One region of the Comamonas aquatilis genome, then DNA from elsewhere that is predicted to be linked to it. Evidence: predicted binding sites of a transcription regulator. Region 1 holds the regulator's gene; each other region holds the start of a gene.
The links. The regulator FNR, encoded in region 1, switches genes on or off when oxygen is low (the NO sensors DNR and NnrR bind a similar motif). The targets are predictions, from matches to a motif close to TTGATNNNNATCAA.
Positions count from the first base shown of each region.

Region 2: a site for FNR is predicted at 4,567-4,580, ahead of mhpA (bifunctional 3-(3-hydroxy-phenyl)propionate/3-hydroxycinnamic acid hydroxylase MhpA). Genes of this name have one in related genera too.
Region 3: a site for FNR is predicted at 2,716-2,729, ahead of ACNAZA_RS04705 (COX15/CtaA family protein). Genes of this name have one in related genera too.

Region 1 covers NZ_CBCSIW010000013.1:37,923-45,995, forward strand. Annotated here, with positions in the region: gene ACNAZA_RS15010 (sulfite exporter TauE/SafE family protein) at 1-412, opposite strand, end outside; gene hemN (oxygen-independent coproporphyrinogen III oxidase) at 416-1,798, opposite strand; gene fnr (fumarate/nitrate reduction transcriptional regulator Fnr) at 2,060-2,782, shown strand; gene ACNAZA_RS15025 (hypothetical protein) at 2,848-3,099, opposite strand; gene ACNAZA_RS15030 (FixH family protein) at 3,296-3,607, opposite strand; gene ccoG (cytochrome c oxidase accessory protein CcoG) at 3,670-5,112, opposite strand; gene ccoP (cytochrome-c oxidase, cbb3-type subunit III) at 5,196-6,113, opposite strand; gene ACNAZA_RS15045 (cbb3-type cytochrome oxidase subunit 3) at 6,141-6,278, opposite strand; gene ccoO (cytochrome-c oxidase, cbb3-type subunit II) at 6,296-6,928, opposite strand; gene ccoN (cytochrome-c oxidase, cbb3-type subunit I) at 6,948-8,073, opposite strand, start outside.
Region 2 covers NZ_CBCSIW010000018.1:44,287-52,359, forward strand. Annotated here, with positions in the region: gene ACNAZA_RS17565 (Bug family tripartite tricarboxylate transporter substrate binding protein) at 1-861, opposite strand, end outside; gene mhpD (2-keto-4-pentenoate hydratase) at 962-1,771, opposite strand; gene ACNAZA_RS17575 (3-carboxyethylcatechol 2,3-dioxygenase) at 1,768-2,739, opposite strand; gene mhpA (bifunctional 3-(3-hydroxy-phenyl)propionate/3-hydroxycinnamic acid hydroxylase MhpA) at 2,736-4,523, opposite strand; gene ACNAZA_RS17585 (DNA-binding transcriptional regulator) at 4,759-5,580, shown strand; gene ACNAZA_RS17590 (acyl-CoA dehydrogenase family protein) at 5,783-7,054, shown strand; gene ACNAZA_RS17595 (flavin reductase) at 7,217-8,073, shown strand, end outside.
Region 3 covers NZ_CBCSIW010000002.1:377,898-385,970, reverse strand. Annotated here, with positions in the region: gene ACNAZA_RS04720 (amidohydrolase) at 1-1,337, opposite strand, end outside; gene ACNAZA_RS04715 (hypothetical protein) at 1,682-2,098, shown strand; tRNA gene ACNAZA_RS04710 (tRNA-Gly) at 2,407-2,480, opposite strand; gene ACNAZA_RS04705 (COX15/CtaA family protein) at 2,976-4,145, shown strand; gene cyoE (heme o synthase) at 4,176-5,087, shown strand; gene ACNAZA_RS04695 (hypothetical protein) at 5,144-5,587, shown strand; gene ACNAZA_RS04690 (efflux transporter outer membrane subunit) at 5,624-7,093, opposite strand; gene ACNAZA_RS04685 (HlyD family secretion protein) at 7,123-8,073, opposite strand, start outside.

The DNA.
Region 1 (8,073 bases):
AGGGCTGCACACACTGCCAGGCAAAACGCCCTGCACTCTCAAGCCATGCCGGCTGCCTGGCCTGCACCATCAAAGCCAGACCCCAGGCCATGACGGCCACATGGGACAGAGCCCATAGGGGCTGCAGCGCCGTGCTTTGATTGGTCAGCCAGGAAAGGCTTTCCATGGCCACGGCCGCTGTGGCGCCCAGAGCCGAGTAGCCTGCAATACGCCCTAGATGAAATGACACAAGCGCCAACCATGGACGGCTTTGCTTGCCATGAAAGTGCAGCACTTGTGACGGGCTGCCGTCAGTACGGCTGTCGGTCCTGCTGCCAGTGACCGCACTGCAGGGCGCAGCACACATGACAAGGCAATGGGACCCACCCACGAGTCCCATGATCAAAGCAGTCCAGAGCAGCGAAATCAACATGCCCTAGATGATCCTGGAAAAACGCGCACGGTTTCGGTCCGCCTGCAAATACCGATCAAACAACATGGCAACTCCGCGCACAAAGAACCAGCCCAGCGGCGTGACCTTGAAGCCTTCGTCGCTGAGCACCAGCAGCCCGTTGGCCTGCATTTCCTTCAAAGCTTGCAACTCGGACGCGAAATATTCCCGAAAATTCAGCAGCCAGGCTTGCTCCATGGGCTCGAACAGCACCTCCCCCTGGCACATGATGGACATGATGACGGCCCGGCGCGCCATGTCATCGCGCGAAAGCGCCAGTCCTCGAACCACGGGTAGCATGCCGGCATCCAACGCGTCGTAGTACTCCTCCAGGGTTTTGGCGTTCTGGCTGTAGCTCGCACCCACCTTGCCGATGGCCGATACACCCAGCGCAATCAGATCGCAATCGGGCTGCGTGCTATAGCCCTGGAAATTGCGGTGCAGGCGCCCCTGCCGCTTGGCAATCGCCAGGGAATCATCGGGCAGGGCAAAGTGATCCATGCCCACATAGACATAACCCCCGTCCATAAAGGCATCAATGGCTCCCGAAAGCATATTGAGCTTGTCCTGGCCCATGGGCAAATCGGCAGACTCGATGCGACGCTGGGGCTTGAACCGCTCGGGCAGATGGGCATAGGCATACAGGGCGATGCGATCCGGGCGCAGCTCGTTGACCTGGGTCAGCGTGCGTGCAAACGACTGCGGGGTTTGCTTGGGCAGACCGTAAATCAGGTCCACATTGATGGAAGCAAAGCCCAGTTCACGCGCCTTTTGCACCAGGGCAAAAACCTGTTCGGCAGGTTGTTCACGGTGCACGGCTTTCTGTACCGCGGGGTCGAAATCCTGAACCCCGAAGCTCAGGCGATTGAAGCCCAGCTCCTTGAGTACGGCCAGGCGCTCATTCGTCACGGTGCGCGGATCTACTTCTATCGAGTACTCCCCACCCGCTTCGAGCTTGAAATGCTCACGCATCAAATCCATGAGCCGGGCCAGCTCGGCATCGGAGAAAAACGTGGGCGTGCCGCCGCCCAGATGCAGCTGGCTGACCGCCTGTCCCTTGCCGCAGTGCTCGGTGTGCAAGGCCACTTCACGCGCAAGATAGTCAAGATACTGGGTCGCTTTCTCGTGGTGCTTGGTCACGATCTTGTTGCAGGCACAGTAGTAGCACAGCGACTCGCAAAACGGCACATGCACATAAAGCGACAGCGGCAGCGCCCTCGCTGCACAGTGGGTCTTGCGTTGCTGGAGCGCCAGGATGTAATCCTCGGTGCCGAAAGCCTCTACAAAACGGTCGGCTGTTGGAAATGATGTGTAGCGTGGTCCAGGAACATCAAATCGACTCAGTAGTTCGGGCGTAACAGCGGTCATAACGTGAATGTCAGGATGCGCTCACATTGGCGGATGACAGCTTGTTTCCTGATGGGCAGGATTTCTGGCAACTGCAACCGCAATGAACTCGCACACATTGATTGAAGGAATGATTGCAATGTGCCCCAAGCCAAACACATCAGCCTTGATGGATATCAAGAAATGCCAAGGCAACAGCTGCGACAATTTGATCCATCTCATCACTCACCAAGAGGTCACAGATAGTCCAGGCCCACCGGCTTGCACCATCCCTGCTTACCCATGAATCTTCAGACCATCAAAGCAAGCTGCTCCAACTGCAATCTGCGCGAACTGTGCATGCCCATGGGCCTGGACGATGAACAGATGGAGCGTATTGATGAGATCGTGGCGACACGCCGCAAAGTCAAACGCGGTGGTCTGCTGTTTCGCAATGGCGAAGGTTTCACTTCGCTGTATGCCATTCGCACCGGCTTTTTCAAGACCTGCGTCGCCACCGAGGACGGCCGCGATCAGGTGACCGGCTTTCAGATGGCGGGCGAGATCATAGGCCTTGACGGTATCGTCAACGACCACCACACCTGCGACGCGGTGGCACTGGAAGATGCCGAGGTCTGCGTGATGCCGTTTGACAAGCTCGAGCAGCTCTCGCGCGAAGTCACCGCCTTGCAAAATCACGTGCACAAAGTCATGAGCCGCGAGATTGTGCGCGAACACGGCGTGATGCTGCTGCTGGGCAGCATGCGCGCCGAAGAGCGGCTGGCCGCCTTTGTGCTCAATCTGGTGCAGCGCCTGTCTGCCCGCGGCTTTTCCAAGTCGGAGCTGGTGCTGCGTATGACCCGTGAGGAAATCGGCAGCTATCTGGGCCTGAAGCTGGAAACCGTGAGCCGCACTTTCTCCAAGTTTGCCGAAGAAGGCATTGTGGAAGTCAAGCAACGCCATCTGCGCATTCTGGATACGGAGGCGCTCAAACGCATCGTCAACAGTCAGCAGTGCCACGACTAAGGCTCACCCCGCTTCACAATAAAAAGCCCGCTTCCATGGACGCGGGCTTTTTTCATGAAAGCGACTTACTCCACCAGCGGCGCGGAAACAATGCCGTGATTGAGCTCCTGCGCGGAGCGCGAAAGCAAACAGGTGATGTAGCTTGAAAAAAGGGTCACGCCCCAGAACACAAAGAACGCCAGCGTGTAGACAGCGTTGCGCGACCAGCCCACAGGGGCAATATCGCCGGGATCGACAAAAGCAAAAACCACCATCTCCATGATTGCCGCCGCCAGAAAGGCCGGCCAGGCAATCCACTTCCAGCGTTGAGCGAGCATGCTGCGTCTCCTTGGGCTGTGTCATCGGTGCAAAACATTTTGCACAAGCAGCCATGGAATGCGCCCCCGCAAACCCTTGGATTGCCGCAAACAGCGGGCAAGCCTCGGGAGAATTACTATTTATTTAATAGCTATCAGCACTTTGTGCATATGGACTAGAGGCCAAAATGCTTTGAATTTACCGAAAAACAAGCGTTTAGCGGTCCGTGGGGTGGTCCTTGGCCGGGGTAGCGGCGTGATTGCGACCTGTCACGGCAGGCGCCAGACTTTTTTGAGACTCTTCCAGACGCTTGTTGATCTCGATACCGTGCTGATAGTAGTCCGGGTCAATGACGGGATCGGGCGCACTGATGGCGATATAGGCGGTCACAAAACCGGCCACCACCACAATGGCCGGGCCGGCGACAACCAGCCAGACATGAGGAAACTTCCACCAGGGCTTGCCGTCTTCGGCATGAACCGGCTTGACAGCGCGCCCGGCAGGGGCAGAAACAGGGCTAGAAGACATGACAAAACCTCTTTGATCAATCTGCCACAAGCGCCTGCGAGGCGGCTGCGGCATTCACATTGTTAACGCGGCACCAGAAACACGGCTTTTTCAGACGTGCGCCCTGCCCCGGCAGTCACGGCATCCACATTGAAGTACACGGTATGCGAGCCCGGTGCTGCCGATCCATAGGGAATCTGCAGACCCACGGGCACGCCGCGCGTCTCCGCCGGCCCGACCACCACCTCATCTTCAAGCACCACCTCCAGGCCATCCAGTCCCGTGGCAGTGATGCGATAGCGCTGCTCCTGCTCGGTGGCATTCATGATCTGCAGGCGGTAGACATTCTCCAGCTTGCCGCCGGCCACAATGCGCGACAGCGAGGCGCGGTCACGAATCACATTGAGCTTGAGCGGCTCGCGCAGGATCAGACTGGCAATCATGGCCGCGCTCAAGCCCAGCAGCACCACCGTGTAAATCAGCACCCGCGGCCGAAATACTCTGCGGATGATCTGCGCCTGCTTCCAGGCCCTGGCGATGGCATTTTGCGTGCTCATGCGTATCAGGCCGCGCGCATAGCCCATCTTGTCCATCACGGAGTTGCAGGCATCGATGCACAGCCCGCAGCCAATGCACTCGTATTGCAGACCGTTGCGGATATCGATACCCACGGGGCAGACCTGTACGCACAGCTTGCAGTCAATGCAGTCGCCCAGACCCTGGGCCTTGGCATCCACCTGCTTGGTACGGGGGGCGCGCGGCTCGCCGCGCTGGCCGTCGTAGCTGACGATCATGGTGTCCTTGTCGAACATGGCGCTCTGAAAGCGCGCATAAGGGCACATGTATTTGCAGACCTGCTCGCGCATATAGCCCGCATTGCCATAGGTAGCAAAACCGTAGAACAGAACCCAGAAGATCTGCCAGTTGCCTTGCAGTTCAAGCAGCTGCGAACCCAGCTCACGGATGGGCACGAAAAAGCCCACAAAGGTGAAGCCGGTCCACAGGGAAACGGCAATCCACAGAAACTGCTTGAGTGACTTCTTCCAGATTTTCTCGAAAGTCCAGCCGCTCTTGTCTATGCGCATGCGGGCGCTGCGGTCGCCTTCGACCTTGCGCTCTATCCACATGAAGATTTCGGTATATACCGTTTGCGGACAGGAAAAGCCGCACCACAGACGCCCGGCCACCGCCGTGAAGAGAAACAGCGCCAACGCACTGATGATGAGCAAGCCCGTCAGATAGATGAAGTCCTGTGGATACAGCACCAGTCCGAAGAGATAAAAACGGCGCGCCTCCAGATCGAACAGCACCATCTGGCGCTGGCCCCACTGCAACCAGGGCATGCCGTAGAAGAACAGCTGGGTCAGGAACACCATGGCCCAGCGCCAGCGGGAGAAAAACCCGCTGATGGAGCGCGAGTACACCTTTTGCTCGGAGGCGAACATCGCCACCATCTTGTCCCCGTCCTCGGGCTCTACAGGCGTGATCGGGATGATCTTGCGGGGCTTGCCGTTATCGGGCTGCATGGCAGCTCCTTAATTTTTTGTAATGACTGAAAATTCAAACGCGAAAAAAAGGCGACGCGCGAGCGCCGCCCTTTCCAGCGTGCTTACTTCTGAGCCGGGCTGCCCTTGTTGGACAGGCCCCAGACATAGGAAGCCAGCACGGCAATCTGTGCCTCGGTCAACTTGTCCTTCTGGGTCGGCATCTCGTTGTGCTTGCCGTTGTTGACGATGTTGACGATGGCCGCTTCACCCCAGCCGTGCAGCCAGATGTCGTCAGTCAGATTGGGGGCACCCAAAGCCTGGTTGCCCTTGCCGTCCACACCGTGGCAGGCGGCGCAGGCCACAAACTTGGACTTGCCTTGCGAGGCGCGAACCGTGTCATGCGGGCTGCCGGAGAGGCTGAGCACATAGTTGGCCAGGTTGCGCACATCCTCGCTGGAGCCCACGGCCGCTGCCATGGGGGGCATGACGCCGGTGCGGCCGTTGGTGATGGTTTCCCTGATCTTCTCCGGTGTGCCGCCATAAAGCCAGTCACCGTCGGCCAGATTGGGGAAGCTCTTGCTGCCATGAGCATCCGAAGCGTGGCACTGGGCGCAGTTGTTCATGAACAAACGCTCGCCAATGGCCATGGCCTGGGAGTCCTTGGCCATTTCTTCCGTGGGCATGCTGACGAACTTGGCATACATGGGTTCCAGATCGGCCCGGGCCTTGGCCACTTCCTTGTCGTAGGCGCCGGTCTGGGTCCAGTCCAGCTTGCCGGTAAAAGCACCCAGACCGGGGTATGCAGCCAGATAGCCGAGACTGAAGATGATGGTGATCAGAAACAGTCCCATCCACCATTTGGGCATGGGATTGTTGAGTTCGCGCAGGTCGCCGTCCCAGACGTGGCCCGTGGTGTTGTCGGCCGAGGAGACCACTTTCTTGCGCGCCACTACCAACAGCAGCAGCAAGCAGCCAATGATGCCCAGCAGCGTAATCGCGGCCACATACACCGACCAGAAGTTGTTTATAAAGTCGCTCATGGGTTGTTCTCGTTGTGGTGTGCGGCCTCAGTCTTCCAGAAACGGAAGCTGAGCTGCCTCGTCAAAACGGGCCTGGTTGCGGCGGGCATAAGCCCAGCACCAGATGCCGATGAAGCACGCCAGCGATGCCAGCGTGGCCACGATGCGCATGGTGGTGATATCCATATCCAGTCCCTTCTCTGTTACTTGACGGCACGGCCCAGGACCTGCAGATAGGAGATCACGGCCTCCATCTCGGTCTTGTCCTTGACCTGGGCTTGCGCACCGGCGACTTCCTCGTCGGTATAGGGCACACCCACCTTGCGCAGAGCATTCATGCGCTGGGCCACGGCGCTGTCATCGACCTTGCTGGTTTCAAGCCAGGGGTAGGCAGGCATATTGGACTCGGGCACCACATCACGCGGGTTGTTCAGGTGGATGCGATGCCATTCATCGCTGTACTTGCCGCCCACGCGATGCAGATCGGGGCCCGTGCGCTTGGAACCCCACTGAAAGGGATGGTCGTACACGAACTCGCCAGCCACCGAGTAATGGCCGTAGCGCATGGTCTCGGCGCGGAAGGGGCGGATCATCTGCGAGTGGCAGTTGTAGCAACCTTCGCGCAGATAGACGTCGCGGCCCATCAGCTGCAGCGGTGTGTAGGGCTTGAGACCGGCCACGGCTTCCGTGGTGGATTTCTGAAAGAACAGCGGAACGATTTCCACCAACCCGCCGATGGCCAGCACACACAGTGTCAGCGCGATCAGCAGGAAGTTGCTGGTCTCTATCTTCTCGTGGGAAAAGCTCTTGGGAGCTGCGTTGTTGTTGTCAGACATTGCTTTGACTCCTCAATGCTCAGGCGTATGCCGCAGCAGCCACGGGGACACGCACGGGACGACCGGCCATGGCGGTCTTCCAGGTGTTCCATGCCATCACCAGCATGCCGCCCAGATACAGCAGACCACCGGTGACGCGAATCACATAGAAGGGATAGGTCGCCTTCACGCTTTCCACAAAGGTGTAGGTCAGCGTTCCATCCGGGTTGACGGCACGCCACATCAGGCCTTGCATCACGCCGGCAATCCACATGGCCGCGATGTAGAGCACGATGCCGATAGTGGCCATCCAGAAGTGCAGCTCGATGGCTTGCATGGAATGCATTTTTTCGCGGCCGAACAGGCGGGGAATCAGGTAGTAGAGCGATCCCATGGTGATCAGCCCCACCCAGCCCAGAGCGCCGGAGTGCACGTGACCCACGGTCCAGTCGGTGTAGTGGCTCAGGGCGTTCACGGTCTTGATGGCCATCATCGGGCCTTCAAAAGTGGACATGCCGTAGAACGATAGGGATACGATCAAAAAACGCAGGATGGGGTCATCGCGCAGCTTGTGCCAGGCACCCGACAGCGTCATCACGCCGTTGATCATGCCGCCCCAGCTGGGAGCCAGCAGGATCAGCGAGAACACCATGCCCACGGACTGTGTCCAGTCAGGCAGCGCGGTGTAGTGCAGGTGGTGCGGACCCGCCCACATATAGGTAAAGATCAGGGCCCAGAAGTGCACGATCGACAGGCGATACGAGTACACCGGGCGGCCAGCCTGCTTGGGGATGAAGTAATACATCATGCCCAGGAAACCAGCGGTCAGGAAAAAGCCCACGGCGTTATGGCCGTACCACCACTGCACCATGGCGTCTTGCACGCCGGCATAGGCGGAATAGCTCTTCATCCAGCCAGCAGGGATGGAGATGTTGTTGACCACGTGCAGCAAGGCAACGGCCAGGATAAAGGCACCGAAGAACCAGTTGGCCACGTAGATGTGCTTGACCTTGCGTATGCCTATGGTGCCGAAGAACACGATGGCATAAGACACCCAGGTCACGGTGATCAGCAGGTCGATCGGCCATTCCAGCTCGGCGTACTCCTTGCCCTGGGTGTAGCCCAGGGGCAGGCTGATGGCCGCGCCCACGATCACCAGCTGCCAG
Region 2 (8,073 bases), on a different contig from region 1:
GAGCACTTCTGGATCTTTCATGGCTTTGAGCAGCGCTTCGTTGAGACGGTTGACAGCTGTCGCGGGTGTGCCTGCCTTGGCGACGGCACCAAACCACACGCCAGCATTCACACCGGCAATACCCAGCTCGTTGAGTGTGGGGACATCGGGCATTTGCGAGGCGCGTTTGTCAGCTGCAATGGCCAGCGGCTTGAGTTTTTTGCCTGCAATCAAAGGCGCCGTGCTGATGACAGGATCGAACATAAAGTCCACCTGCCCGCTCATCACATCTTGCAGCGCCGGGGCTGAGCCCTTGTATGCCACATGGTTGAAGGTGCCGCCTGTCTTGCCTCGGAAGGTTTCACCCAGTAGATGGCCAATGGATCCCATGCCTTGCGATGCAAAGTTCAGGCCGTCCTTACGGATCTTGGCTTGCTTTACCACATCGCTGACGCTGCTCATGGGGCTGTTGGCACCAACGACCAGCACCAGGGGAGATGAAATCAGCGACGTGATAGGCGTGAAGTCTTTGAGTGGGTCATACGAGAAGTTGCGGAACAACGTGGGGTTGATCGCAAACATTTCGGTGGCTGCCACATAGATGGTGTGGCCGTCAGCTGGTTGTTGGCGCACAAAAGCGGCTGCAATCTGGCCGCCACCGCCAGGCTTGTTGTCCACCACAACAGGCTTGCCTAGTTGCTCACTTACCTTCAGCGCCAGAATGCGGGCAATGGCATCCGTGATGCCGCCGGCGGGAAAAGGCACGACCATCGTCAGCGGACGGCTGGGAAAGTTTGGGGCTGTGGCTTGTGCCCAGACAGGCGTAGCGGTTGCTACTAGGGTGAAGGCCGTCAGGCTCAGCAGGTTACGTCGATTCCACATCCGATTGTCTCCGTTGGTGTTGTGTCGTTTGCAGGGGTAGAAAAGCGAAAAATCAGACAGCTTGATGGGCGTGCTGGCTATGACCAGTCTGTGAGCGCGTTTAGGCCTGTCCGAATTGGGCGCGGACCGAACCGACGCCACTGATATGTGCCTCAAAGCGATCTCCTGCTTGCACAGGAACCATGGGGCCGAGGGCGCCGGTGAGAACCAGATCACCTGCACGCAGGGGCTGGCCTAGCTGTGCCAGTTTGCGGGCAAGCCAGACAGCAGCATTCAGCGGGTGGCCCAGACAGGCAGCCCCAGAGCCGGTGGAGGCCACCTCGCCGTTACGCTCCATGCGCATGTCGCACAGCTTCAGGTCGAGTGCATTCAAGCGGGTGGGTACAGCGCCTAGAACAACCAGACCACTGGAGGCGTTGTCGGCCACGGTGTCGATGAAGCGAATATTCCAGTTGGCAATGCGGCTGCCCACGATTTCGATGGCCGGAAGCACGTAGTCAGTGGCGTTGATGATGTCGACCAGAGTCGCATCCTTCAAGTTCAGATCGCGCGCGAGCACAAGAGCCACTTCGGCTTCCACTTTGGGTTGCAGTGTGCGTGACAGGGGAACAATTTCGTCGTCGCCATACACCATGTCAGCAAACAAAGTGCCGAAATCAGGCTGATCAACCCCTAACTGCTTTTGCACGGCGAGCGATGTCAGGCCAATCTTGCGGCCGACAATACGGCGACCTTGCGCTTGCGCATGCTGGACATTGGCAAGCTGCACAGCGTAGGCGGTTTCGTTGTCACTGATATCGTCGCGCAGTGGCGCGATCGGAGTGGAGGTTGCCTCGGCTTGGCGAAGACGTTCAGCCCAGCGGGCGATTTGGAGGGTGGATTCAGACATGGTGCTCTCGTGTTCGTTCATTGCTGGGTGTGCATTAGCATCAGTCCGTAGCCCGCTATCAGTGCAGGAATGGCGCGGTAGGCCCGCACAGGGCAGGGCAGTTTGGTGTTCAACGGCAGGGCACTGCGTGCGACCAGCCAGGTTTTGGACTCGTGGGCAGAGTTGCCGGCTTCCTGGGCAATCGAGTCTTCGCTCATGGCGCAGAGGTCTGTCAGCTCGCCGCTAGCTAGCGCTTCCATCCATTGCAAGTCCCATTGAGGGTTGAGCGGCTTCATCCAGTCTTCACCATGAGCCAGAGCCATGCCCGCTGCTTTGACGCGCTCGGTCTTGGCATCGCGCTCCTGCAATGTCGGTATCTGCTTAATCGTGATGCGTTCGCGCACAGCGGGGTCGGGGTGCTGCAGCGTAGGCACGGGTGGTTCGTGTGACAAGCCGCCGGAGCCGATCAGCAAGGTGCGCTGCGGCAAGGTATCCAGAAAATTACCAATCGCTTTGCCCAGATCAACGCAACGACTCAGGCGTGCGATGGTGGGTTGGGCTACCGCATTGAGGAAGATTGGAATCACTGGTGGTGTTTTGAGGTCATCTCCCCATAAAACCTGAAGCGCTTGGGAGAACCCATGATCGACCTGCATGCGTCTAGACACGGCCATATCAAAATGCGAATCCATCAAGTGTTCAGCCAAGGCGATGGCGGTATCACTGGGGACATTCAATGGGCCAGCGGGAGACAAGTAGTCTCCGACGGCCGTTACATCGCTACCAATACAGAAGGTAGGCATGAGCTCATTGAAAAAGCCGTTGTAGTGATCAGGGCCAATCAAGATGATGAGCTCGGGATCAAAAGCATGAACGGCTGCCTTCGCCTGTGCCACTGCATTGTCCAGGGCGGTCTGATCTTCGGCACTGATGGGGTTGAGTCCCAGCAGGGGCGAATGAGACATACCCAAAAATGCGCGTTGGGCATTTTGGAGTGTGACTTGCATCATGCAAATGCCTCTTGAGTGGAGGGCAGTTGGGCATGCAGCGCACCTGCGAGTTGTCGCGTAACGCTGGAAACTTCTTGAGGTGATGCAAGCGCAGCGACAAAACGATCTGGACGCACGAAAACGATGGATTTGTTTTGTGCGCCAAACCAGTCTTTGATACGGCCTTGTGCGTCGCCAATGGTCAAAACACCTTCACGAGTGGGTGAAGAGTGCTGCATTTGCCCAACTGGCATGACACGGATAAAGCGTGCACCAAGGCTTTTCCAGAAGGAAAGGGTCGCTTCATCCATACCATAGCTTGGATCAGTGCCCCAGGCAATGATGGCAAAGTTCAGGCCAATCAGGTCATCCAGACGTACCGTTTCGCCGTCAGGTGTCGAGACTTTGGGCTGAATAAACATTCGCCCGATAGGACTGGGTTGTGGGGCCTCCAAGCCATGAACCAAGCGGCCAAACAGAGATTCCTTTTTTTCAGCCATCAGACCAAGCAGACGGCTGAATGGCGTATCGCCAGAGCGATTCAGCAGGCCGGCCAGAGGCGTTTTGTGACCTTGATTCTGCGTAGCAGTCTGGTGAAGCACCACACCTTGCTCATAGCGCGGCATGGGTTTGAAGCGCATTTCTGCAAAGTATTGCTTCACGGGGGGCACCGCATTCAGTGCGAGCATCAAAGTGTCGCGCACCTTTGCCGCCGTGTGGCTTTCTGGGGCAAAGATGTCACCCGCAACTTCAGACAGGTGAATCATGCTGCGTGCGTGGCTGCGACGCTCTTGCTCGTAGCTGTCGAGCAAGGAGGGACCTGCTTGGCCTTTGACGACCATTGCCATTTTCCAAGCCAGATTGCTGGCGTCACGCATGCCGCTGTTGTAGCCCTGACCTTGCCAGACGGGCATGATGTGCGCGGCATCACCGGCGAGCAAAACACGATTCACGCGAAACTGGTTGGCTAAACGTGCGTTGTGGGTGTATACGCGCTTTCGGATGTAGTCCACCTTATCAGGGTCTGCCACCACTTTGCGCATGAGTTGGGCCAGGTTTTCGGGTTTGGAAAGTTCTTCCTCCGTCTCGCCGGGCATCACCATGAATTCAAAGCGGCGAATGCCATGGGGAAGGGCTGCGGACACATAAGGGCGTTCAGGGTCGCAGTGCATACCGACATGCGGTGTACCCAATGGGTCATTGCGCACATCAACCACAATCCATTGGTTGGGCTTAGTGCGACCTTCAAATCCGACATTCAGCGTTCTGCGGATCAAACTGTTGCCGCCATCACAGGCCACCATGTATTTGGCCCGCAATATGCGCTGCTGACCGCTGGAGTCTTTGATCTCTGCACTCACGCCGGAGTCGTTTTGCGAGAACTGCTGCAACTCCTGGCCCAGCAGCACTTGTACTTGAGGAAAGCGCTGAAGCCCTTGGTAGAGGATGGCATCGACCTGGGGCTGAATAAAGGCATTGCGGCGTGACCAGCCAAATTCGTCAGTACGTGGCTCGATAGAGGCAAAGCACTGGCCTGATGCGGTGTAAAAACGCATCCAGTGATCAGGCGTGATGTGGGCCTGAACTTTTTCGGCCAAACCTGCGGCCTGAAGAGTGCGCAGAGATTCGTCGTCAATGCCAATAGCGCGGGGATAGTCGATGATGCTGTCGAGTTTTTCCAGCACGAGTACGCTGACACCAGCGAGTCCCAAGGTGTTGGCCAAGGTCAGTCCCACTGGCCCCGCTCCAACAATCAAAACATCACACTCATTGATTTCAACTGGTCGTTGATCTTTGGCATTCATTCCTGTGTCTCCAATGTCGCTTCAGCGCGAATTTCCCGCTGTTTTGATCATTCTCAACACCCGTGCCAAAATTCAGAACTGCGTGCACGTGGTGCACATAAAGCTTGGTGAATACCCTCGAAGCGTTAGCTCAGTAGAGAGCGTACATACCTCTGATCTCTTAGATGCGCGCTTTGCTACGTGATGGCTTAGGTACGGATATGGCCGAGATTCCCCACAAAAACATTTCATCAATATGCAATCTTCCAATCTCGGGACGATCAACAACGACTACAAAGATGTCCGCAGTCTTTCTCGTGGCCTTGCGTTATTGCAGGCACTCAATCGCGCTCCTGGAGGCATGGCCACGACGACGTCATTGGCTCAAAGTTGCAATATTCACAGAACAACGGTGAAACGTCTTCTGGAGACATTGCGCACAGATGGCTATGTTCGCAAAGGAGAGAAAGAGGGCCAGTACTATTTGACTTTTGCGGTGCGTGGCCTGAGTGAAGGTTTTGTGGATGACGACTGGGTGGAGAAAATTGCATTACCACTCATGCGTGCAGCCATACCGGATTTGCTTTGGCCTTGTGATTTGGGGACTCTGGAAGGCGGTTTCATGGTGGTGCGTGAGAGTACGCATCGCTTCAGTCTTCTGTCCCAGCACCGGGGGAAAATAGGCGAAAAACTGCCATTGTTTTTTACGGCAATGGGGCGTGCTTATTTGTCAGCCTGCTCTACCGCTGAGCGAGAAGGACTGCTCACACTGCTTGCACAACGAGCTGATGACGTGGGGGTGATGGCACGTGATACGGGTACGGTAGAGCAATTGATTGCGGAAACACGTTCTCGGGGCTATGCCATCAACGATGGTGACTGGGATAGAGAAGACGCGTTTGCGGCCATTGCCGTCCCGGTGACTTGCGGGCGCCAGTTGCTCGGAGGGGTTAACCTGGTGTTTCCCAAAGCCTCTGTCAGCGTGGCAGACATAGAAAATCGTTACTTTCCTCGTTTAAAGCGCCTGGCTCAGCGTATTGGCAAGGATATTCAGCCATGGATGAGTAATCGCGAGTAGCAAAGCGTCATTGAAGTCCACGCCAGTCATGTTTGAGGCAGTCTTGCAATCTGCCAAGTGTCCGGTAATGCTGGATGGCGTGGTTTGGGCAGTTGGGGACTTGCATGATCTGACGTCATGGAAGCCCTGAAAAAGGTCGTTTTGGTTTTGTAGTCATCGCTTCTACATTTCTTCCTAAGCACTCATCAACAAGGAAGAAACCATGTCCGTGACCGTCGAAATTGAATCCAAGCAATGCAACAGCCCTGCACAGCTGCGCGCCATGGCTGCTACGCAAGATTGGAGCGATTACCGCGCTCGTGCCTATAAGGCAGGCGGCGAATTTGTGAAGGCTGTAGAAGCCGTCACACCGGAGATCAAGTCTTTGCGCCATGAATCCGAGCGCGATGGCAAGGTGAGCCAGCGCACAGGTGACTTGATGGTGCAAGCGGGCGTGTTCCGCACCTTCACGCCATTGCAGTACGGCGGCTTGGAAGCCGATCCCGCATCGTTTTTTGAAGGCGTTATGAAAATTGCCGAAGCAGATAGCGCCGCCGCATGGATTGCCGGGCAACTGAATTGCCACTCTTTTGAAATTGCTTTGATGAACGAGCGTATGCAAGAAGAGTTCTGGGGCGACAACCCCGACACCCGTGCCTCTAGCTCTTATGCGCCTATCGGCAAACTCCGAGCAGTGGAGGGGGGTTATGAGCTCAACGGCACCTGGACATTCTCCAGCGGCGTGGACCACGCTCAATGGGTGATTCTGGGCGGTGGCGACAAGAACTTTGTGGTTCCCGTGACCGACTTGGAAGTCGACCACAGCAGCTGGAATGTGGAAGGCTTGAAGGGCACGGGCAGCAAGTCGCTCACACTGCGCGAGGTGTTTGTGCCCGAGTACCGCGTGCACCATTTGCGCGATACCTACGAAGACAACAACGCTGGCTGGTTGCTCAACAACCGTCCGCTTTACTGGCTGTCGTTCATGGGCATCTTCAACTCCACAGCTACCAATACTGTAATTGGCACGGCCAGCTACGGTCTGCAGTACTTTATGGAACAAGCCAAGGTGCGCTTGACACGTCAAGGCACGGGCGCACCCATTGCCAATAATCCGTTTTTGCACCTGAAGTTGGCAGACACGCTGACCAAGGTCAACGGTGTGCGCAACCGTCACCTGAGCAACTGGAGTGCGCTGTTTGATCTGGCTTGCAAGGGCAAAGAAGGTACGCCGCTGGAGCGCATGCGTGTGCGCTTTGAATCGGCGGATGCCAATGCCACTTGTTTTGATGCAATTCATGAAATCTGGCCGATTGCCGGTGCAGCGGCCTCGGCACAAAACAACGATTTGCAGCAGGTTTATCGTGATTTGATGGCAGCCCGCAACCACGGGTCGGCGGGTCGTGAAATGGCGGCAAGTCTGTATATCAAGACCATGTTTGGCATGGAGCCAGCACCCTTCAGCGACATGGGAACGCTGGCCTACTACAAGTAATTTCAGACAAGGCACTCAAAGCTTTCCCATTCTTTGACTTCAAGCCCCCTGCAGCGCTGGCTCTTTCAAAGCCAATGCTGGACTGGGTGGGGCTGAAGATTTCCTTGAACAAGCACCTCGGCCTGCCTTGATGGGCCGGGCGTTGCAGATCCAGATCACGCCATGAACACCGCACCTTTACTCAATACTGCACCTGCTGTACAGCCCGTGGAAGAGGGTCAACCTCAAGACGATGCGCGGGCATTTCGCCGTTGCCTGGGTCAATTTGCCACGGGTATTGCGATCATCACTACAGAATTTGAGGGTCAGCCGGTGGGCATGGCTGTCAACTCTTTTGCTGCGGTATCGCTCGATCCTGCGCTGGTGCTGTGGTCCATTCGCAAAGAGTCCAGTAGTGCGGCGGCCTTTTTGGGTGCGCAAAAATATGCGGTGAACATTTTGGAAGAAGAGCAGACCGAAGTGTCCCGCATCTTTGGTGCGGGACGCGCAGACAAGTTTGAGCAAGTGCGCTGGGCAAGCGGTGTACATGGCTGTCCCTTGATTTCTCCGGCTATTGGGCATTTTGAATGCGCGCTGGAGCATGTGGCCGATGGGGGTGATCATCATATTTTGATTGGCCGCGTGTTGCGATTTTCCCGCTTTGATGGTCGTCCTCTGCTGTTCACGCAAGGGCAGTATGCCGTGGCGCAAAGTCATCCCTCGCTCCTGGCACCTGCCGCAGAGCAAACGCCTGTGCCCAAGCAAGACTCGTCTGAGATGCCGTTGCTGTCGCTGCTCAAATCCACGGCGCAAAAGCTCTCTGGCCAGTTTGAGGAGCATCGTGAAGCTTTGGGTATGACGCTGGCCACCAGCCGCATGTTGAATGCTTTGGGTGATGGCATTAGCACTCTCGATGGGTTGGAACGTGCCACCTATTTGGGACAAACCTCCACCGAAGATGCGCTGAACGAGATGCTGGCCAATGGCTATGTGACGCATGCAGACGCTTCAGGCGAGTACACGTTGACCGCCAGCGGCCG
Region 3 (8,073 bases), on a different contig from region 1:
GGACCCAGGAAGATGTCGCGATGGCGGTCGCCCCAGTAATAGGTGTGCAGTTCAAAGAACGAGGGAATCACACCCAACTCTTTCATCTCGTCGAGCTGGTCTTCGCGCGCCATCTGCGAATGAATGATGACATTGCGTGCATCAGCGCGCGGATGGGCCTCATGGGCCTTGCGGTAGGCGTAGAGCACATCGGCAATGGCCTGATCTCCGTTGGCGTGAATGAACATCTGGACACCGGCTTTTTGCGCATCGATGGCACGTGCGACCAAGGCTTCACGACTCGATCGAGGGTAGCCCGCATAGTCCGCATCGTCGTCGTGCGGGGTGTGATAGGGATGACTTAGATAGCCGGTATAGCCCTGAATGGAGCCATCATGAAAGTCCTTGATGCCGCCGACCTTGACCTTGCCGCTGGTGAGCGCAATCGCTTTCGATCCGGTCAGCGCACTCAGTCCCATGGGCCAGGCCACGACGCGCACAGGCAGACGGCCGCTTTGGGCAGCCTTCTCCAGGGCCTCTACACCTGCGGGGCCAGTGGCTCCATCATTGGCAGTCGTCACTCCTTTGGAGGCATACATTTTCGCCGCAGCGGCCAGGCCTTCCTGCTGTTGTGCTGCGGTAAACGCCGGTTTGAATTTGCTGACCAATTGGGCTGCGGTTTCGGCCAGATAACCCGTGGGTTCACCCTTACCGTCCTTGCCGATGACACCGCCTTCTGGATTGGGTGTGGCAGCAGTAATGCCCGCCAGCTTTAAAGCAGCCGTATTGGCGACGGACATATGGCCGGAAATATGGGTCACAAAAACCGGCTGAGTGGTGGAGACCCTGTCCAGATCTTCACGGGTAGGATGGCGCTTTTCAGATAAGAGCGTGTCGTCATAACCAAAGCCTGTCAGCCAAGCATCAGTGCCCAGCTCTGACTGCTTTGTTTTTAAAAGACTGATTATTTCCTCGATTGATTTGATTGCACCAATGGGTGGGCTATTCAAGTCTGCTTCAAATTTTAAATTCATGCCAGTCATGGAAAAATGACTGTGTGCATCATAAATACCAGGAATCATGGTTTTACCGGCCAGATCTATGACCTGGGTATCCTTGCCGATATATCTACTCACCGCTCTGTCACTCCCTGCCGCCACGACCATGCGATCTCTCACCGCAACGGCCTGAGCCACCTGCCCGTCTTTGTTGACGGTCAATATATTCCCATTTTTATAAACCAGCTGAGCATAACCATCGGAAGGTGCATCATCGCCATTGCAGGCGACCAAACCGGTTATGGCCGTAACGGCAAACGCGCCATATATCAGTATATTTTTCGATATTATTTTCTTCATCCCCACCCCCTATTCAAATACGTTATTGAATGCCGAAAAGGCATATTTTTTTAACATTCATATAAATTTCTCCATAGAGCCAAGGTGCATGTTTTGATAAGTCCAAGCATGATTCACGTCTTTAAAAACCAAAAGAAACAAAATCAGTGGTTTCCACCAATACAAAATCTAGTAAATCTCTTAGAACAAAATAAAAAACATCAAAAATAGAAAATCAAATGTGTCCTGGCAACAAAAGCAGGCTTTTCGCAAGGCGCACTACGTAAACTGCGCTCACCTTTTTTACAGCCGGCGACGACGTTTCAAGGCTAGGCTTACGGCCTCTTGAACTCTTCAAAGTCCAAATGCATAAAGTGTTCGCCGCGCTGGCCCTGCCTTTGATCCTGATTGCCGCCCCGCTCTCTAGCTGGGCTGGCGATGACTACCATCACCGTCACGAAGGCAAGCAGGAGTTCTGGGAAGGCCCTTGCAAGGTGGAGCGTGAGTGGAAGAACGATGGCGAGTACAAGGAGCAGCGCGAATGCAAGGGTGTGCGGCCGCATGACCGCCACCACGATCACCAGGAAAAGTTTCGTGACGGCCGCTGCAAGGTGGAGCGCGAATGGAAAAAAGACGGTGAATACAAGGAAAAGCGCGAGTGCAAGGGTCAGCCCGAACACTACCGCCAGCCGCGCGCCATGTATGTGCCGCAGCTGCCTGCGCATGCACAGCCGCGCCAGGCCGATGCTTTGCTGATTCACTCGCAGATTCAGCTGCGCTGAAAGGCGCTTGCTGCCTACGCCCCACTTTCACGATGAAATTAGCTGCTAGCGCTTATGCATCAAGCGCCAACAGCTATCGATTTCATTGCATTTGGATACCTGAATCAGATATCAGACCGCAGGTTTTTCTCATCCTCTGCATAAACCGGCAGCGAGTCCAGTGAGTTGGATGGCAGGCACTTGAAGTTCCGTAGCTGCAGCAAAGAGGCGATGAAGCCTTGTATTTGACTGAACCCCAAAGGGAGCCTGAGGCCGGCTCCGGCTCGATGCATCCAAGGATGCAAAAGCTTGATTTGTCCTTGAAAAGCTGGAGCGGGCGAAGGGAATCGAACCCTCATCTTGAGTATGGGAAACTCAGGTCCTGCCATTGAACGACGCCCGCATGGTCTGGCACTGCTGCCGGTGGCAGCCAATCACGGCCGCGGCCGTGAGCCAAGCAGTCATCGTACCGCAAGCCCGCTAGCGGTCTGGTAAGAAACCGGGCTGACAAGCCTTGTGCCGCCTCTCAACAGACCGGAAGTTTCCCTGGCATTCAGGGCAAGCCGGGCGCTGCCTGCCGTTGCGTTATTAGGGGCACTGAAGCATGTAGACCTTTGCCATAAATCACACAGGTAGAATTGTTCAAGATCAAACACCAAGCTTGCGGCTTGGCCCATGCCTGTCCTGGCAACTGCCCATGCCTGACAGCCCCGGCGCCAAGCCGCCGTTTTTTGCCCGTCCCGTTCAGATAAAAAAGCCAGCAGCCTTTGCTGCGGCCCATGTTCCACGCCATGCCCTGTCGCTTTTGCGAAAAATCACAGCCTCTCTTGCCCATGCCCAAGCAATGGACAGCTTGCATTGCGCAGACCGGCTCGCACACCCTGGCTGAGGCAGTGCAATGACCCATAGCGCCCTCTACGATCTGGCACCGATGCTGGAGCTGATGGCTCTGGGCCTGGGTCTGGCGCTGGGGCCGCTGGCCTGGGTATGGTGGCGCAATCGCGGCACCGGCTCAGGCAAGCGCCTGCAGGCGCTGTGCACTCTGACCCTGTTTCTGACCTTTGACCTGGTGCTGTTCGGTGCCTTCACGCGCCTGACCGATTCCGGCCTAGGCTGCCCCGACTGGCCGGGCTGCTACGGCACATCCAGCCCGATTGCAGCCAGCGCGCAGATTGCACAGGCGCAGGCCGCCATGCCTACGGGCCCGGTCACGCATGGCAAGGCCTGGGTGGAGATGATTCACCGCTATCTGGCCACCACCGTGGGCGTGCTCATCATCGCCATGACCGTCATGGCATGGCGGCGTGCACGCCAACTGGGCAGGCAAGCCAGCACAGGCGCCCTGAGTCCCTGGTGGCCGACGGCGGCCCTGGTCTGGGTCTGCATACAAGGCGCTTTTGGCGCGCTGACTGTAACCATGAAGCTGTTCCCGGCCATCGTCACCCTGCATTTGCTGGGCGGCACGGGCTTGCTGGCTTTGCTGTGCATTCCGGCTGCAGCCATGAGTCTGGCGGCACGCCAGCAGGCGCCGGCGCTGATCTCCAGAGGTTTGCGCCTTGGCCTGTGGTCAGCGCTGGCCATTGTGGTGATGCAGGTGGCACTGGGCGGCTGGGTCAGTACCAATTATGCTGTGCTGGCCTGTACCAGCTTTCCCACCTGCCAGGGCAGCTGGTGGCCGGCCATGAATTTTGAACAGGCGCTGCAGATCTGGCGTCCCCTGGGCTTTCTGGCCGATGGCAGCAGCATCGCATTCGAAGCGCTGACCGCCATCCACTACCTGCACCGCCTGGCGGCCTATGTGGTGGTGGGCGTGCTGGCGGCACTGTGGTGGCGTCTACGCCTGGTGCCGGCGCTGGCGCTGCAGCGGCGTCTGCTCGGCGGTTTTCTGATTTTGCAGGTGGCAACCGGCTTGTCCAACGTGGTGTTGGACTGGCCTTTGGTTGCCGCCGTGCTGCACACCGGTGGTGCTGCAGCTCTGGTAACGATTGTGGTCTGGTGCCTGACGGTGACCCGTGCGACGCAATATGCGTCCCAAGCGCCAAGCCCCACGACTGGTGCAGCCCGTTGAAGGCGGCGCACACAAATTGAGAGTGTTTGCATGAGTGCTAGTGATATTTCCCTGACAGAGAGCAGTTCCTCACGCGTGAGCCAGTTTTACGCGCTGACCAAGCCACGCGTGGTGCAACTGATCGTTTTCTGCGCGCTGATTGGCATGGTGCTGGCCGTACCCGGCTGGCCCTCGGCCTCCCAGTGGCTTTACATGGGCGTGGCCTGTATAGGCATCTGGCTGGTGGCCGCTGCGGCTGCGGCCTTCAACTGCCTGGTGGAGCGCCATATCGATGCCAAGATGAAGCGCACCTCCTGGCGCCCTACCGCGCGCGGCGAGCTCTCCAGCCAGCAGGCCCTGGCCTTTTCGGCCATTCTCTGCATGGTGGGTGCAACGATTCTCTGGATCTTCACCAATGCGCTGACCATGTGGCTGACGCTGGCCACCTTTGTGGGCTATGCCGTGATCTACACCGTGGTGCTCAAGCCTGCCACGCCGCAAAACATCGTGATTGGCGGCGCATCCGGCGCCATGCCTCCCGTGCTGGGCTGGGCCGCCATGACGGGCAATGTGGGCCCCGAAGCCCTGATTCTGTTTCTGATCATCTTCCTCTGGACGCCGCCCCATTTCTGGGCTCTGGCTCTGTACCGCGTGGAAGACTATCGCCAGTCCGGCCTGCCCATGCTGCCCGTCACCCACGGCAGCAAGTACACGCGGCTGCAGATTCTGCTCTACACCTTTGTGCTGTTTGCCGCCTGCCTGCTGCCCTTCATCTACGGCATGAGCTCGTGGCTGTATCTGGTGACGGCCATCATCCTGGGCGCCGGCTTTTGCGGTTACGCGATTGCCCTGTACCGCAATTACTCGGATGAGCTGTCGCGCAAGACCTTCCGCTTCTCGCTGATTCACCTGAGCCTGCTGTTTCTGGCTCTGCTGATCGATCACTACATCTGGCTGGGCTGAGCCTGCAGGGGGCTGAGCCTGCAGGGGGCCGACCCGCATGGAATGAATGGAGCCCCATGTCGCATCGCGTCCCTGAAGAAATTTTACAGCTGGCCCGCCAGGGCGAAAAAGTCCGCGCCATTGCCTTGCTGCGCGAGCAAAACGGCCTGGGTCTGGCCCAGGCCAAGCAGTTGTTGGAAGAGCGGCTGGAAGATGCCCAAGGCAAGCCGAACCCTGCAAGGCATCAGCGCTTCACACCTGAGGATGTGATGACGGCCATCGATGCGGCCCTGGCTAGCGGCGAGAAACTGCAGGCCATCAAACTGCTGTGCGACAGCACGGGCATCGGCCTGCTGGAGGCCAAGCAGCGCATAGAACAGCGCATGGGTATAGCCCCAACCCATGCAGACCGCGACCAGTCACCGGGTGAAGTGACGCGCAGCAGCGGCTGGCCTTTTTTGGCACTCTTGCTGGCAGCAGCTGCGACCGCCGTTCTCTGGTATTACTTCAGCAAGCCTTAAATCAGCCCAAGCCTCATCAGAAAATAGGCTGGACGCTCACTTTTCAGGAGTACCAGTCACAGTTACCGACGTAGCTTTCTGCCAACCACCACCCAGAGCCTGATACAGCTGCACCGCGTTTTCCAGCTGCGATTGGCGCAGGCGTATCACCTCCTGCTGCACGGCAAACAGATTGCGCTGTGCGTCCAGTTCCTCCAGATAGCTGGCATAGCCTGCCTCGTAGCGGTCTTTGGCAAAACCCAGAGTGCGTTGCAGCACCGCCTCGCGCTGCCTGGCGCTGGCCCACTGGGTTTGCAGATATTGGCAGCTCACCAGGGCCAGTTGTACATCGCCCAAAGCCTTGATGACCGTGCCGCGATAAGCGTACGCGGCTTGATCGCGCTGGGCATTGGCCGCATCGAACTGGCCTTGCAGACGCCCGCCGCTGAACAACGGTGCCAGAATGCTGCCGCCCAGGCCCCAGACGGTGGCCGGGTGGTAATCCAGCGCATTGATCAGCAAGCTACCCAGATTGGCACTCAGGCTTACCTGGGGCAAAAATGCGGCGCGCTGCGCGGCCAGCTGCTTGTCGCTAGCGGCCAGCTGCAACTGGGCCCGGGCAATATCCGGGCGGCGCTCCAGCAACTCGGACGGCAAGCCCAGCGCCGGCAGCGCAGGCACTGCCAGCGCCTCCAAGTCGCCCTGCGGCTGCGTGGCAGCGCGGCCTGGCAATGTCTCGCCCATCAGCTTTTGCGCGGACGCATCGCCGATGCCGCCCGCCAGCTGCAACAAGGCTAGACGTTGGCGCTCCAACGCCAAAGTCAGCTGCTCTATGGACTGCCTGACGCTTTCCAGCTCAGCCAGCGCCTGGCTTTGCTGCAGCTGCGAGATATAGCCTACCCGCACCTGGTCGGTGAGCAGGCGCACCGCTGCCTCGCGCGACTGCAGCGTGCTTTGGGCCACGCTCAGCTGCGACTGCAGCGAGCGCAAGCCTATATAGGCCTGGGCCGTGGTGGCGGCTACCGCCAGCTGCACGGCATCGCCATCGGCCTGGCTGGCTTGCAAGCGCAAATCAGCCGCGCTGCGCAAATCGCCCAAACGGTTCCAGACATCCAGCTCCCAGCTGGCCTGCAGCCCGGGCTGAAGGCTGCGGGTCTGCGTCAAGCCGCGCGCGCCCAGGCTGCGACCGCTAGACAGAGGCAAGGCCGCCGATACCTGGGGCAGCGCCGCAGCACCCGCCAGCTCCAGATTGGCCCTGGCCTCATCCACCCTGGCCATGGCAGTCAGCACATCATTGCTTTGCTCCAGAGCCAGACCGACCCAGGCGTTGAGCCCTGCATCGCCAAAAGCCTGCCACCAGGCCGACTGAAGCTGAGCCTGGTTTTGAGCCGCTGACGCGGCCTGCTCCCACTGCGCCGGCACGGCCGGCTGGGCACTGGCTGGCACCTGGCTGATGCGAGGCAGGGAACAAGCACTCAGCACCAGGGCCAAGGCCGCGCAGGCAAACGGCTTGAGTGTCCAGGCCATCGTGGCCCGGCGGTTCAGCATGGGCTGTTTCATGGCTTGGCCTTCTGGTCTGCAGGCTCAGAATTCAAAGGAAAATCGGCATCTACCCCTTTATCTGATTGCGCCTTTAGCTCCTGTTTTTGAGGATTACTCAGCTTTTGCGCCGTATCCAGGCGCACCATGACCGACATGCCGGGCCGCACCCGGGCGGCCAGTTCCTGGCCTTCGTCGATGGAAATCTTCACCGGCAGGCGCTGAACCACCTTGGTGAAGTTACCGGTGGCGTTATCGGCCTTGAGCACGCTGAATTCCGAGCCCGTGGCCGGCGCTATTTCCACCACATGGCCTTTGAGGCGGGCACCGCCCAGCGCATCCACGCCAAAAGTCACGGCCTGGCCGATCTGCACATGGGCGGTCTGTGTTTCCTTGAAATTCGCCACCACCCAGAACGTGGGCGGCACCACATACACCAGTTGAGTTCCGGCCGCCACATACTGGCCTTTGCGTATCGAGACTTCGCTGACCTGCCCATCGCTGGGCGCATGCACGGTGGTGTTGTCCAGATTGATCTTTGCCTGTTGCAGCTGGGCTTCGGCCATCTGGACCTGGGCCTTGAGCGCATCTCGATTGACCGTGGTGGCCTTGATCTTTTCGCTATTGATTTCAATATCGGCCTGAGCCTTGGCCACATTGCTGAGCGCCAGACGCGCCGTGGCGCGCACCTTGTCGCGCTCGTTCAAGGAGACCGAGCCGCGCTCGGCCAGCTCCTGCACGCGTTTGAGTTCGGCCTGAGCACGCTCGGCCTCGGCCTGCACTGCCGCCAAACCGGCGCGGCTGGCAGAGAGGGTGGCGCGGTTCTGGGCCTGGGTCTGGTCGGCATTGGCCAGCTGGGCATTGGCGTTGGCCAGCTGCGCCTGGGCCTGGGCCAGCGAGGCTTCATAGCTACGTCTATCAATATGCACCAGAGGCTGGCCGGCCTTGACCTGTTCGTAGTCCTTGAC